DNA from 2 places in the Pelotomaculum sp. FP genome. Region 1 is predicted to be linked to the other one. Evidence: riboswitches for the same ligand, from Rfam matches in the RefSeq annotation. Region 1 holds a riboswitch; the other holds the start of a gene.
What was found. A riboswitch is a leader RNA that binds a small molecule or an ion and turns the genes downstream of it on or off. The one in region 1 is predicted to bind molybdenum cofactor.
Positions count from the first base shown of each region.

Region 1 (7,850 bases):
CATGTAGCCCCAGCTCCATGGCAAGGAAACAATTTCTATGGGACTGCCGTTTACAATTAAGGGTTTAACAATCGGTAAAACATTGGCCTTCATTTTTATTTCCGCCCTGGCGCTGCTTACAATTATCTCATCTCCAGGTTTTATTCCCAAATTACCGGCTAAAGTTGGCGATATGGTGGCAAATTGTTCCGGCATCAATTCTACCAGCATGGGGCTGTTTCTGGTTCTTACCCCGGTTTGATAATGTTCAATGTAATGGACGGTTGTAGCCACGTAAGGGAACTCTTTGCTGCCGGTTTCTGCCAATTTAGCAAATTCGCCTCCCCATCTCTTAGCCATAGGATTGTTTTGCTGCTTACTTATTAAATTTTTCACCGGGCTTTCCACCGGTTCGTAGTGTTCCGGCATAGGACCTTCTTTCAAGCCGGCAGGAACAAAGAAGCGCGCCTGTCCTTCAGGAAGCATAATAAAAGGAGCATTGGCTGTCTTTTCCGGTGGTACCGGCGCTTTTGTAGCCGCGTCCGTGATGCCGAAATCGGGAACATCGTTGGCAATCCACTTTGTTCCGTCCCAGACCATATAGGGTTTATCCTTTTTCCAGGGCCGTCCGGCCGGGTCAGCCGAACAACGGTTATAAACAATGCGCCGGTTCAAAGGCCAGGCAAAGGTCCATTTCGGATATACGCCAAGCCCGCTTTTATCCTCCGTGCCGTGCTTCTTGGTAGCGGGCACCTTTAACGACGGGTTCTGCTCATTGGGGTCAACGTAATAATAACCGGCGTAAACCCATATACCGCAGGCCGTAGAACCATCATCTTTAAGGTCGCCGAAAGTACCTAAAACCCGACCGTCCGCCACATTGTAACCGTTCATTTCAATCGCTACTTTTTCTGCATCCGGCCCGTCCTGTCCCGGCTTATCATAATTCCAAACCATGTTTAAAATAGGATCGGTAAATTTGCCGCCGCTCCGGTATTCCTGGCGGACAGCCTTAAATATCCGGTCGGCAATCCAGAGACTGCTTTTTGCCTGTCCGGGCGGCTCAACAGCCTTCCAGCGCCATTGAACATGGCGTGAACTGTTTGTTCTCGTGCCTTCTGATTCGTATATGAGAGCGCCCGGCAGCACAAAAACTTCCGTTTTTATATCCGCCGGGTTTACTCCCGGACGCTTCCAGAAAGCGGCTGTTTCGTTTTCAAATAAATCAACACAGACCATCCAGTCCGCGTTCTCCAGGGCCTTGGCCTCGTGAGAAGCATCCGGCCCGGCTACGGAAGGATTTTCAGCCCAGCAAAAGACGCCTTTAATATGTCCTTCCGCCAGGGAGGCGTAGGAAGACATGTGGGAATGGTCTTTCCCGTCTGATTTAGGCAGCCAGTCATAGCAAAAGTCATTTTCTTTGGTGGCTTTTTCCCCGTACCAGGCCTTGAGCAGACTGGCCAGGAACTTGGGTTTGTTGGACCAGTATCCCGTCTTGGGCGTTTCCACCGCCAGGTAGTCCTTATACGTGGGATGTTTTGTCGCATCGGGGACATTGAGATAGCCTGTAATATTATTCCACAGCATTCCCACGTCACAGGCGCCCTGAACATTTGACTGCCCCCGCTGGGGGTTAAGGCCGCCACCGGGCAGACCTATATTGCCCAGCAAGAGCTGCACCATGGTAGTTGCCCGTGTGTTTTGAGTTCCGTAACTGTGCTGGGTGATTCCCAGTACGTAAATTAAATTGCCTGCCACATCTGGTTTTCCCGACTGGCAATAAGTAGCGTAAGCTTTTTGTAAAATATCTTCCGGGGTTCCCGTGACTTTGCTGACCGTTTTTATGTCGTAGCGGGAAACATGCTTTTTCATGATTTGCCAGACGCACTGGGGATCCTGCAAAGTGGGGTCTTTTTTAATATTATCGCCGTCTTTTTGGTAAGCCCAGCTGGCGGTGTTATAGGATAGTTTGCCGTCTTTTTCCTCTAAACCGGAAAAAACACCATCCGCAAAATTATAATCGGGACTGATTAAGTAAGAAGCGTTGGTGTAGTTAAACACGTACTCGTGTTGATAAAGATCATTTTCAACGGCATAGTTTATCAGGCCGTAAAGAAAGGAAATGTCTGTCCCCGGACGCAAAGGAACGTAAATATCCGCCTTGGCCGCTGTTTTGGTAAACCTCGGGTCAACGACAATCATTTTGGCTCCTTTTGCCAGGGCCTTGCCAATGTGGCGCATGGCCATGGGGTGAGCTTCGGCCGGGTTGGATCCAATAATTAAAAATATGTCTGTATTCTTATAATCAGTAAAACTATTAGTCATTACTCCCCGACCAAAAGTATTAGCCAGACCGGCTACGGTTGGGGCGTGTCAGAGACGGGCGCAATGGTCAAGATCAACCACACCCAGGGCTCCCCGCATGAGCTTATTAATTAAATAGTCTTCTTCGTTATTAATATTTGCGCTGCCCATCTGGCAAATGGCCATGGTGCGGTTAACCGTGACACCATTAGCGTCTTTTTCTTCAAAGTGTTCATCCCGGGTCTTTTTTACCCTTTTAGCGATTTCAGGTATAGCCCAATCCCAGTCTTTTACTTCCCACTGGTTGCTGCCGGGGGCACGGTAAAGAACCTCCGTTAACCGATTCGGGTTGAGTACACGCTGACGCTTTTTATTGACAAAGTTATGGATATCCGGAAGAGCTGCCCCTTTTGGACATAAAGACCCTTCATTAATAGGACTATCAGGATCCCCTTCAATAAAAACCACCTTATCGTTTTCTGAATAAACAATAGTACTACAACCACATCCACAATATGGACAGCCGGAAGCAGTTTCTTTGGTGTTCTTTAACTTAAAAGTACCCAACTCAAAACTAGGCAAATTTTCTCCAGCTAAAGCAGGTGTTGCGCCGACTCCTTGAAGTAAAGCCGTTCCGGCTGCGCCTACTCCCAAATACTTAAAGAAATCACGGCGGCTAATATATTTTTTCATATTAGTTAATAGTAACCTCCTTTACTTTAGAATAAACCTATAAATAGTTTTTCAGGCATTCCAGCTCTTTCCCTCAAAGTTCCTGAATCTATTGATTTTATTACGTATCGGCCAAAACTGCCGGTTGAATATCTCTCAATTCATTGAATGCGTCGTTTGTTATTAAGCATTGAAGCCCGGACCGTAGCTGGTATGTGTCGTGTGGGTATGCTCTTCCTTGGGTAGAATCGCGAAGTTTTCCACAATAAACAGGTAGGCCAGGGCCAGTGCGCTCCACATGCCGATGGTAATCAGGAATTCCCAGATGCTCGGGAAGTAGCTGCCGCCTACGCTCTTGGCCATGCCGGTGAAGACCACGTTCATGCGGTTAAAGACAACACCTACTACCACCAGTGCAGAGGCTGTTACAACCCCCCACAGCTTGGTGCGGATACCGGGGATGGCATACATGAAAATCGGCAGGAGGACAAAGACAATCATCTCGATCAAGAACATGTTGCTCTCATACGAGCCGTTAAAGGCCATCCCGAACACGCCCCGGTAGTTGAGATCGATCATCTTGACGATAAAGTAAATAATCATCATCCACATGGTTATTTTGGTCATGCTTTGAAATACCGGCAACTCCGGCTGCCGTCCATAAGCTCTGGAAGCCAGGGTGCCTTCAATAGTGACCATAGCCGGCCCCAGGAAGAAGGCGGACCAGACAAAGAAGAAGGGTATGATCATGGACCACCACAGGGGGTAGAGCTTATCAATGGCAACAATATAGAGCGAGCCCAGGGAGGATTGGTGCAGGCTGGGGAGCACAATACCCAAAATGAGCAGTGGAGTCATCATGTACCCCAGGATCTTCTTCAAAGCAGGGAACTTGACCTTCTCGAAGAATATGTCGCCAAACTCCAGGACCTGGATTGTTGTATAAAGGGAAATACACCAGAACACTTCGAACAATACCGAGTGGAAACCCCAGTAGAAGAAAGGTCTCCAGAAGTTGAACCATCTCCCGATATCCAGGAAAAGGCTGACCATCGCGATAATGTAGCCAAGTAAGGATGTTAACAGTGCAGCGCGGGCAATGGGCAGGTACTTATCCCGGTGCAGGACATGGACGATCAGTGCCGTACTAAAGCCGCCGCCCGCCAGGGCGATGCCGCACAACAGGTCAAAGCCAATCCACAGGCCCCAGGGCCACTGGTCGCTTAAGTTGGTTAGCGCCCCCAGACCGTAGACGAAACGGTACAGGGCAGCCGCTGCAGCGATCAGCACAAATCCGATCATCAGTAATCTGAACCAGGTAATTCTAAAGCTCCAATTCCTTCCGTACATATATTCTCACCTCCATTTATCTAGATTTCTATTCCTTGGGATCAACCGGACCGTACAGATCCTCCTCATTGTGCACCTCAGCCCGTCTCTTGGTATAAGCGCGCATGGCGGTCAAGAGGGCGCCCCAACCAACGAAGATGTAGGGAGTCCACTTGAGCACATCCCAGGTCAAGGAGGGGATTGACCTTTGCGTTACAGGGCGGTTGAATACTTCCGTCTTGAAGCCGATTTGATCAAAGGGTACATCCGATATATACAGCCAGGAAGTACCGCCGTATTCTTTTTCTCCGTAGATATGTTTAATGTACCTGGGGTCTTTGCTCATCCTGTCCTGTGCCAGTGCCAGCATTTCATCCCTTTCCCCGTAGGTTAAGGCGCCTGTGAGGCATGCCGTTACACATGCCGGCTCAAGTCCTTCTTCCTTCGTGCGGTCGTAACAAAAACGGCACTTTTGCACGTACGGAAGAGCCTTATCCCACTGGAAGCCGGGTACGTCAAAGGGGCAGGCGATCATGCAGTAGCGGCAGCCGACGCAGTAGTCCTGATTCAGTTCGGTAGGCTTGTAAATAACCGCCCCTTCTTTAGTCTTGACAAATGAGTGGGTAAAGCACGCCGACTCACAGGCTGGCTCATTGCAGTGCATGCATTGTCTTTTAACGAAGCGCCACTTAAGCTGGTCGCCTTCTTCGAGCACATAGGAGCTTACGTTGGTCCAGGTATCGGCGCTTAATTTCCCCGGGCTGTCCCAGTTGTTGGAGAACTCGCTCGGCTCGGCTGGCAGGTCGTTCCATGACTTGCACGAAACCATGCAGCTGCGGCAGCCGATACACCTGGTAATATCCACCAGGACACTCTTTGACATCGTTACACCTCCGGTTTCTGATTGGATTTAAGGTGCTACTTCCAGGCTTTCTTCACGTTGCAGATGAAAGCTTTTGATTTTGGGATCATCGTGTTGGGATCCCCGACGCTGGGTGTTATGTCGTTGGCTGTGCCGCCGGTCGCTATTCCCTGGTAACCGAAGTGCCAGGGCAGGCCGATAATTTCGATTTTCCTGTCTGCGACCTTGAGCGGGTTAATGATCGGCAGTACGTTGGCCCGGCATTTAATTTCGCCGCGGATGCTGTTTATAACTAACATATCACCCGGCTTGACTATCAGTTTATTGGCCAGTCCCAGTGATATGGTCGCGAACATTTCCGGTTGCAGTTCCACCAGTTTGGGACAGTTTCTGGTCACGGCGCCGCTCTGGTAGTGCTCTACCAGCCGGTGGGAGTCGCGACATACGGGAAGTCCGGCGAAGCCACCAGCGCGAGTTTGACGAATTCACCTTGTATTTTACAGCCAACGGATTGCTTTGTTGGTTACCCAGCAGGTTATTTATCGGGCTTTCCACCGGCTCGTAGTGTTCCGGCAGGGGGCCGTCCTTTTGCTTCTCAAACTTGACCTCCTTTGACATGAAAGTGAGCGATCTCAGTAATTTCAACTGGTTGATTAACATAGCCTTCCTGCAACGCCAATAGGTCCAGGTGGACAGTATTGATGTCTTCCCAGAATAAATCCAAATTGCTGCTGTCAAACATCATGGCCTCATTGAGAGTTTTTATATAACCGTGACAGTTGTCGCAATAATAAACGCGGTATTGCTCCATTCCTTCCACGTTGAAGAACCGTGATTCATTACTGGAGCAGTAAGGGCAGCCCAGGCGCTGGAATCTCCATCTTGCCTCACACATACCGCAGTACAGATATCTCTTCCCTTCTTCCTTTTCAAGCAGTGCCAGGGTGGGTTTGCCGCCGCAAACCGGGCAGGTGCCTTTTAGCCATTGTTCAGGGGCAAAAAAAGTAGAGACCTTACGTGCGTACTGCTTCATAAACGGTTTGACCACATGGTTTAAGATAAAGCCTAAGCTTTCAGGGGATAATTCCTCATTGAAAGATTCCAGCAGGTTTGTACCAGGTGTGAAGGCCTGCATAACAAAAAGTTCTCTTGCCTCAGCGGCAGCCGGTAAAGCGCTTAAAATTTTGTTTATATCACGCTCCAAGTCCGGTTTATGCTTTACAACGATGCCTGCAACGTCTTTTAAAACATCAAAAAACATATCCGCATTTGCCTGCGGTGGGCAGACCTTTATTATAGGCACATCATTTTCCCTTAACGACTTTAATAACCCAGCCTGCGGCCTAACAACCGTAACTGCATCATCCGGAAGAACAATCTTTGTAAACTCCTTGTTGAAATCAATAAGCATTTGCTGGACCGTATTGTTTGTCATTCAAAACGCTCACTTTCTATGAGTTTTCTAGAACCCTCCCTGTGAATGAATTAATAAAATACCCAACAAGTTATATATGTCTATATATGCACCCCCCTTTAACCAGTTGCTTATGAACCATGCTTCACATTTGGTCGCATTTAGGCTGCCAAAATTTTAAAGAGGATCCCTTACGGATAAGACTCTAGTAGCGCCTTTTATAAGATTTAGAATGAATAAATACCTCTAAAAACAAAAAGGTAAAGCTTTATCCAACGTGAAAAGGACAGAGTTTTACCTTTGTTTAAAGATCTCCTTTCCACAGTGGGAGGCCCAACAGTTTCCCGATGAACCCTAACGGCCAGTAAACCATACCAACTGCTTAGGTTGTAACTGGCTCGGAGCAGCTAATTAAATTTTCAAAAAGACATTTACTGCAAAAACTATCTCTAAAAAACCTGTTGAAAACACAAAAAACTTTATCCCATGTGAAAAGGACAAAGTTTTACCTTTGTTTAAAAATCTCCTTTCCACAATGGGAGGCCCAGCAGTTTCCCGGTGAGCCCTAACGGCCGGTAAACCATACCAATTGCTTAGGTTATAATCCGGCTCGGAGAAATATAATGATAATTTTCCACTAAATATTTAAAATTCCTTCTAATTACAATAATATAAAATATTTTTTATGCAAAAATTTTTAATATTTCCTTTTTTATAAGTTGCATCAAACGGGGGAGTGTATTTTGAAGGGTTGGTGACAGCTCGGTTTGGTAACCGATAGCCTCCGGCTGGATACCAAAAATTATCGTAGGGGGAAGCTTATTCATTTTAGTTGCTAATAATAATACTTCGCTAAGATTAATATCGTGCAGGGAGATGAGTTGGCCTTTGGATTTAATGAGCAGCTCATCTCCGGGAACACGAAAAATAGCTCCTGGTTCTGCCCCGGCTTCAACGCAATCAACTATGATAGCGTAATCTGCTTCTTCCAGCCAGTACAGCAGGTCAATCCCGGCGGTGCCACCGTCGACCAGTTCGACATAACGGGGCAGGCGCTCCTTTTTCATCGCCTGGATTAGATGTATGCCAATACCCTCATCACCCAGAAGCAGGTTGCCAACGCCGATTACAAATATTTTTTTGCTGTTCTCTTGATCCATTTTCAGTAGATCCTCGCAGGTTCGTTTATAGGGGCCGCTATGCCGGCGCCACGTATCATGAAAATATCAGTCGATGCAGGTGCGATTTCAATTTATTATATGATCTTCGAATTGCTCAGTATTTGGCCCA
Region 1 covers NZ_QFGB01000062.1:1,721-9,570, forward strand. The annotation lists gene fdnG (formate dehydrogenase-N subunit alpha) at 1-2,976, opposite strand, end outside; gene nrfD (NrfD/PsrC family molybdoenzyme membrane anchor subunit) at 3,139-4,305, opposite strand; gene Psfp_RS17875 (4Fe-4S dicluster domain-containing protein) at 4,334-5,167, opposite strand; gene Psfp_RS17880 (molybdopterin dinucleotide binding domain-containing protein) at 5,203-5,631, opposite strand; gene Psfp_RS17885 (formate dehydrogenase accessory protein FdhE) at 5,742-6,581, opposite strand; molybdenum cofactor riboswitch at 6,857-6,976, opposite strand; molybdenum cofactor riboswitch at 7,068-7,188, opposite strand; gene Psfp_RS17890 (HyaD/HybD family hydrogenase maturation endopeptidase) at 7,244-7,720, opposite strand; gene Psfp_RS17895 (P-loop NTPase) at 7,816-7,850, opposite strand, start outside.

Region 2 (7,850 bases), on a different contig from region 1:
CCGGGAATTGGGTGTTAGAAGTCCGATCCCAGCTGGTTTAGCGGAAAATGAGGTGGGAACTAATGCGGCTTGCATTGCATTACGGGAGAATAAATCAGTACAAGTATTGGGACCTGAGCATTTTAACTTTTATTTCCATAACTTTTATTGTTCTGCCGCACCTATTCATAACTCTAAGGGCGAGGTGATTGGGGCAATAAATATTTCAAGTTATAGCCATAGGCATACTATAGACACCTTAATGTTGGTGACATTGTTAGCTAAAACCTTTGACAGCATAAATTTTATTATGGATACCATGGGAAAACTGGATACAATTAGTCTTGCCATGAATAGCACCATTGATTATTTGCCTCATGGTATGGTTTATGTTAATAATGATAACGAAATCGAACATTATAATGATAAGATAGTAGAGATGTTGGGGCTTGATAAGTCAAACATTAAAGCCGATCTTGCAAAATATATTTCTACTTTACAAAACAATATCGTAAATGATTCCACAGAGAAAAAAGAAATATATTTAGACGTCAATGGTCGAAAAAAACTTTTTTTGGTATCAACAAAGAAAATACTTAACCATACGAGTAATGAAGAAAAAATTATTTTTATCGAAAATGCAAAAAATTCCAACAATAGACTTCAGGGGAATTATGCTGACTATACATTCAGCAACATAATAGGTAAAAATAAAAGCTTATGGGAAGTCAAGAGCCAAGCTAAAATAGTCGCAAAATCTTCTTCGCCAGTTTTAATATTTGGGGAAAGCGGTACTGGCAAGGAGTTGTTTGCTCAGGCTATTCATAATGAGAGTCCAAGAAAAAATAATCCTTTTGTTGCAATTAATTGTGGTGCTTTACCGCATGATTTGGTGGAAAGTGAATTATTTGGTTATGAGTCCGGCGCTTTTACCGGAGCATCTAAAAATGGCAAGCCGGGCAAGTTGGAGGTAGCCTGCGGCGGGACCCTGTTCCTTGATGAAATTGAAAATATGCCCGTGAATATTCAGATTAAATTATTGCGTGCTCTTTCCACTAATAAAATATGTAGAATTGGTGGGATTAAAGAGATACCTATAGATATTAGGCTTATCTCGGCAACAAAAAAAGATTTGTTGCAGGAAGCTGATGAAGGTAATTTTCGAGAGGATTTGTATTACCGAATCGGAATAATTACACTAAAACTACCTGCTTTGCGCGAAAGAGATGACGACATCCCCATACTGGCAAAACATTTCATTGATATGTTTTGTAAAGAATACAATTTGCATGTGAAGGAAATTAATAAAGAGTTTTTTGAGGCGCTTACCTGTTATTCCTGGCGTGGCAATATACGGGAATTAAGGAACGTAATTGAAAGAGCTATCGTTTTATTAAGTGGCAGGACAAAAATATCTCTCTGTGATCTTCCTGAGAAAATAGTTAAAGCCTATAATTACAAGACCCTGAAGAATAAAATAAGAGTAATCGAAAACACAAAAAATGGATCCAATAATTTAATGAAAATGAGTGAGGAAATAGTTATTGAGCTGCTGTTAAGTGAGGAAAACGGCAATCTAAGTAAGACTGCTGAACGTTTAGGAATTAGCAGGACAACATTATATAATAAAATTAATAGTAGTAAGAAACTGAAAATGCTTTTTAGTAAACATAAAATTGGCTAGATTGCCATGAAAAGGGCTTACCTCCCGGACGAGGGAAGTAAGCTCTTTTCATACATTTGATTGATGCCGCCGATTCCAGATGAAAATGCATTTTTGTTGATTGAAGAAGTATTGCTTTGGACTGAGTTAAAAATTGGGATTAATTGTGTTGCTGTTCAATAATTAAAAACCTCAAAAATATGTACAAAAATTAGACACAAAAAATATCCTGTACTGTTGACCAGTCAGGGACGGGTCTATAAAAATTCATCACAAAGTATATATGTTTTGGGATTTTGTGAGTGAGTCCGTTGATTGGCATATGCTTTGCTAGTGTGTAAAATATAAATAGCAAAAGATTTTTTAATTTATTTAAATAATGAAATATTTATTTCCGAGTTAACCAACCTACAGCGATTGCCATGGTTGTTAACCGTTAGGGTGTAGCTGGAAACATTTGCGCCTCCTGTTGGAAAGGAAATACTTATAAGTATATATTCTATATAATAATATAGATATATCCTTTTTAGCAATGCAGTTTCCTACAGGGGTAACTGCATTTTTATTATAGATGTCCTCTGAACTGGACGTCTTAAAAAAGATGCCATGGGCATGCATAACAATATGACCTTATAGAGGCGGTCGGCAAATTGTACAAAAAAACACCTCTGGAAAGCTGGATACTCGCGAAGATAGAAGGGCACAATGGCAGTTTGGGCGGGTTAACCCGCTCCATGATAGAGACTTATCAAATTCAGCAACTAAGGGAGACTCTGACCCTCGCTCGCGACAAGAGCCCCTTTTACCGGCGCCGTTTGGCGCGGTGCGGCATAGATAAATTCCAGTCCTTAAAGGATCTTGGCGGATTACCTTTTACTACTCCTGCGGATATCAGACAAAACCCGCTGCAACTGCTTTGTGTTTCACAGGATCAGATTAACCGGGTGGTAACCCTGGACACTTCCGGCACCACCGGCTTGCCCAAGAGAATATACTTTACAGCCTCGGATCAGGAACTGACCAGGGACTTTTTTCAGCATGGTATGTCCACCCTGGTTCAGCCGGGCGACAAGGTGTTAATCCTGCTGCCCGGATACTCGCCCGGCAGTGTGGGCGACCTGCTGGCTGATGGTTTGCGTCGCATGCAGGTGGAACCCGTTCCCTACGGGGTGGTCCGGGACCCGGAGGCTGTCCTGGAGATTATGGCCGTGGAACAGGTTGACTCTCTGGTCGGGATTCCGACTCAAGTATTGGCACTCGCCCGCTGCCGGCAGTCTGACAAAAGAAAACACCAGATCAGGTTGAAAAGCCTGCTGCTGAGTACGGACCACGTTCCCGGCGCGATTGTAAGGTTTTTGGAGGAAACGTGGGGCTGCCGTGTTTTCAACCATTATGGCATGACTGAAATGGGCCTGGGGGGCGGCGTCGAGTGTGAAGCACGGGCAGGCTATCACCTGCGGGAGGCGGATTTGCTTTTTGAAATAATCAATCCCGTGACCGGCGAAGTTTTGCCGGAAGGGGAAGAAGGGGAAGTGGTTTTCACAACGCTAACCCGCCGGGGTATGCCCCTGATCCGTTACCGTACCGGAGATATTGCCCGGTTTATGCCCGAACCCTGCCTCTGCGGTACGGTGCTGAAGCTTATGTCTTGCGTGCGGGACCGGGTTCAGGGCAGAATCACCTTAACGGGGGGCGAGCTGCTTAGTTTGTCCATACTGGACGAGGTCCTTTTTGCAGTAAACGGTGTTGTGGACTTTGAGGCATCTTTACTGCCGGAAAACGGCAGGGACCGATTGGCTGTCAGAGTACTGGCAGCCGCCTGGGCTGCTGAAGAAATACCGGGATTGGTTGAAAAAGCGCTATTTTCTGCTCCTGTGCTTTCCAGAAACATCAAGAAGGGAAATTTAATCTTGGCGCCAGTTCAAATAGATACATCACCGGAACTCTGGAAACCGGCAAAGCGAATTATCCGGGACAACCGCAACAAAAACTAAGATGCAGGCATTTGGCTGATGAACAGGAAACACCAAAGAAAGCCCTTGCCAGGGGTAATTGATGGACAGGAGGGTTGTTGATTTTATGGAGTATAAAAATATTAACGCCCAATTACGCGCGATACCGCCGCCCCACCAGCCTTGGCTTAGTTCCGCTATGTATAATTACCGGGAAAAATTAGTAAATTGGAATCCCATCTGCATAAAAAATAATGCCGTATACTATCAGTTTACTACGAGGGATACACAGGATGATTTTATCGGTATCGTACCGGATGCTTGTGTGAATATAATCTTTAAGTGCAACCCCAACAATCCAGCCGCATTGATATGGGGCATACATGAAGGATGGGCTAAAATCATGCTTGAGCCAAATACGACTTATTTTGGTTTTAAGCCCTATTCTGTGGTAGGCATAAAAAATATCAAGGCCCGCTTGGGTGATCTAAAAAACAACGTATTAAAACTGGAAGATGTTTTTGTTAATTCATCCATTATTGAAAAAATTGCTATGAAAGATAGCATGAGTGAGCGGATAAAGCTTTTCCAGAACTATGCCATGTCTAACTTGATAGATGAGACATATTTCCCCGATTTCACAGAATACTGCGCTATCCTTATCTGCTTATCGCGCGGAAATATTAAACTTGAAGATATTGAAAGAGAGACCGGTTATTCTGAAAGATATTGCAGGCAAAATTTTAAAAGGACTTATGGTGTGTCCATTAAACACTATAGCCGTATTGTTCGCTTCCAAAACGCGCTAAGAATGGTTATGCAGGAGGACTGGCAGGGTGTTCCTGATATAGTAAATGAGTTAGGCTACTTTGATCAATCTCACTTTATCAACGAATTCAAAGGTTTTTCCATGACTTCACCTTCCAGGTTTAGAAATATATATATGAATTTATTGTATAAAAATAGAACAAATAAAACTGCGATTAATGTTTGTAATACTGGCGCCGAAGATTATTCACAAGCAGCACTGTAAAATTGCCGGCAAAAAAGACAGGTTTTGTTATGCTTTTTCATGCGTGATATTTATAAACCGCCCATTAACCAGCAACAGGTTAGGGACGGTTTCTTTATTTTTAAATCTGACAGATATCAAACCCCTTTCTATGGGTGGTAGCCATAAGTTGGTTTCGCCGAAATATCCAATTATTTTATGAATGTTCAAGTTATTCTTAATTAAAGTCGTAAGTACACCAACTGCAAAGTGCAAAAAATGAAAGGGGGAGAATTTATGGCTTTAAGGAAAATTTGGTTGAACTTAAACGGAGCAGACAGAATGATGGTTTGTGATCCTGAGAAAGACACTCTGGCGGATGTGCTCAGAAGAGTTGGCCTGACGGGGGTGAAGTTAGGTTGCAAAACTGGACAATGCGGTGTTTGCAGTGTTATATTGGAAGGTGAAGTTGTACGCTCGTGTATCAAGAAAATTAAAGACGTTCCTGATTTTAGTAAAATAGTAACCATTGAAGGAATTGGCACTCCAACCAATTTGCATCCGCTGCAACAGGCCTGGATTACTTACGGTGGTGTGCAATGCGGCTTTTGTTCCCCCGGGTTTATCGTATCTGCAAAGGGGCTTCTAGATCAAAATCCGAATCCCACAAGAGAAGAGGTGCGCCATTGGTTCACGGTGCACCGCAATGCCTGCCGCTGCACGGGGTGGAAACCGCTTGTTGACGCGGTTATGGAAGCGGCCAAAGTCATGCGTGGCGAAGCCACTATGGAAGACATTACCTTCAAGGCTCCCCCGGATGGACGTATTTACGGCACGAACGTCCCGCGCCCGGCCGCGCTTGCCAAAGTTACCGGTTTGTGCGATTACGGCGACGATATCAAGCTGAAAATGCCGCCCGGCACCTTGCACCTGGCCATTGTACAGCCTGGCTTGAACCATGCCGTTATTAAAGGTATTGATTGTTCTGAAGCGGAAAAAATGCCCGGCGTGGTAAAAGTGATCACCTCCAAAGATATCAAAGGGACCAACAGGATTATGCTGCCGGTAGCCCATCCCCGCTCTAAAGCCGATGGTTTTGAGCGTCCTATTATCGCGGATACGAAAGTATTCAGATATGGCGATGTAGTCGCCGTTGTAGCGGCGGAAACGGAAGAACGCGCCCGTGCCGCAGCGAAAAAGGTTAAACTTGATTTGGAGGAATTGCCGGCCTACATGAGCTATCTGGATGCCGTTGCCCCTGGGGCAACAGAAATTCATGAAGGTATACCCAATGAGTATCTGAGAATGCCTCTTTTCAAAGGTGAAGATACCCGTGATGTTCTGGCTGAATCCGATTATGTTGTTGAAGGCAGTTTCTATAGTACCAGCCAGCCTCACCTCATCATGGAGCCGGATGTTACCCAGGCTTATATCGATGAAGACGGTAACGTATGTATTCATAACAAAACACTTGCTCTCCTCTTCCCGCTCATCACACTTGCACCAGGCCTGGGACTGCCTGATGGTAAGATCAGGGTTATCGAAAATCCGACGGGCGCCAGCTTTGGTTCTAGTATATCTCCAGCCAGCTCCGCTCTAGCGGCGGCCTGCACCCTGGCCCTTGATGGAGCCCCGGTCACCCTGACCATGAGCTATGCGGAACACAATGCCTTTTCTGGCAAACGCGCCGCCCATTACTCCAACGCCAGAATGGGTTGTGACAAAAACGGAAAAATTACCGGTTTTGAATTTGATTTTGCCTATGACCATGGCGCTTATACTGAAATGGCTGCCATTCTTGCATCAAAAGCCATTCGTTTTGCAGGCTTTAGTTATAACATCCCCAATGTAAGAGCTTTGGCCAGAGTAGGTTTCTCTAACCAGACTTTTGGTACCGCTTATCGTTCCTATGGCAATTCACAGGCTTACACCATGTCTGAAGCAATAGTTGATATGCTGGCGGAAAAAGCCGGTATCGATCCTTTTGAATTCAGGTATATAAACCTGGCAAGGCCGGGGGATACCAACATCAACAGTTATCCATTTAAAGAATATCCCTTTACCACACTTATGGACAGGCTCCGTCCCCTATACGAAGAGGCTAAGGCCAGGGCGGAAGCCCAGAGCACGCCTGAAAAGAAACGTGGCGTAGGTCTTGCTTTCGGCGGTTACAATGTTACCGGGGGGCCGGCGGACCATGCGGAAGTTGCTCTTGAGCTGAATGAAGACGGTACGATCACCCATTACAATACCTGGGAAGACCAGGGTCAGGGCGGCGATGTGGGTACACTGGTCCTTACCCATGAAAGCTTGAGAGAATTGAATCTCGACTACAGGCAAATCAAACTGGTGCAAAACGATACGGCACAGTGTCCGCAAACAGGTCCTGCCGGAGCCAACCGTTCACATTATATGGCAGGCAATGCTACCATTAATGCAGCGAAGAAACTGCTTAACGCGATGCGTAAAGATGATGGCACTTACCGCACCCATGCGGAAATGGTTGCCGAAGGAATCCCGACTAAATATCTTGGAGTATTTGATACCACTGATATCACTGTCGACCTTGATCCGAACACAGGCGTCGGCGATCCCACTCCTGTTTACAATTACGCCGTTTTCCTTGCGGAAGTTGAAGTGGAAGTCGCCACAGGTAAAACAAAAGTCGTGGCCATGAAAATGATCTATGACATCGGCGCTATAGGCAGTATCCAAGCGGTTGAAGGGCAGGCATACGGCGCCCTGACCCACTCCATCGGTTTTGCGCTTTCGGAAAAGTACATTGACAATAATAAATACAGCAGCCTTGTGCGGTGCGGCTTCCTGTATGCGGACGATATTCCTGATGATATATATCTGGAAAGCGTCCCTTCCCCCAGAAAAACCGCTCCCTTTGGCTCGGTCGGTTGTTGCGAAGGATTCCAGTCTGCAGGCCATGTGGCAGTAATTAACGCTATCAATAATGCCGCCGGCGTAAGGATTTACGATCTCCCCGCCACTCCGGATAAAGTGAAAGCAGCCATGGAAGCAAAGGCGCAAGGAAAAGAACTTAAACCTGAAAAATACTTCCTCGGCTCCGACCTCTTTGAAGCGCTTGATGATATCGCGGAAAATCCGGTTGAATCTACAGGTCCCGACATGGCTCTTTAGGGCGCGATGTGAGCCTGAATTCCATTTAAACAAATGATAATAGTAATTGCCGGCGGTAGTGCTGCAGCCATATGGCTGCAGCACTACCAATAAATGGCAAACAGGAGGAGTGAAA
Region 2 covers NZ_QFGB01000006.1:32,651-40,500, reverse strand. The annotation lists gene Psfp_RS03900 (sigma 54-interacting transcriptional regulator) at 1-1,663, shown strand, start outside; molybdenum cofactor riboswitch at 2,023-2,138, shown strand; gene Psfp_RS03895 (DVU_1553 family AMP-dependent CoA ligase) at 2,293-3,636, shown strand; gene Psfp_RS03890 (helix-turn-helix transcriptional regulator) at 3,722-4,627, shown strand; gene Psfp_RS03885 (molybdopterin cofactor-binding domain-containing protein) at 4,883-7,735, shown strand.
Region 2: another riboswitch for molybdenum cofactor. It lies ahead of Psfp_RS03895 (DVU_1553 family AMP-dependent CoA ligase); the one in region 1 lies ahead of Psfp_RS17885 (formate dehydrogenase accessory protein FdhE).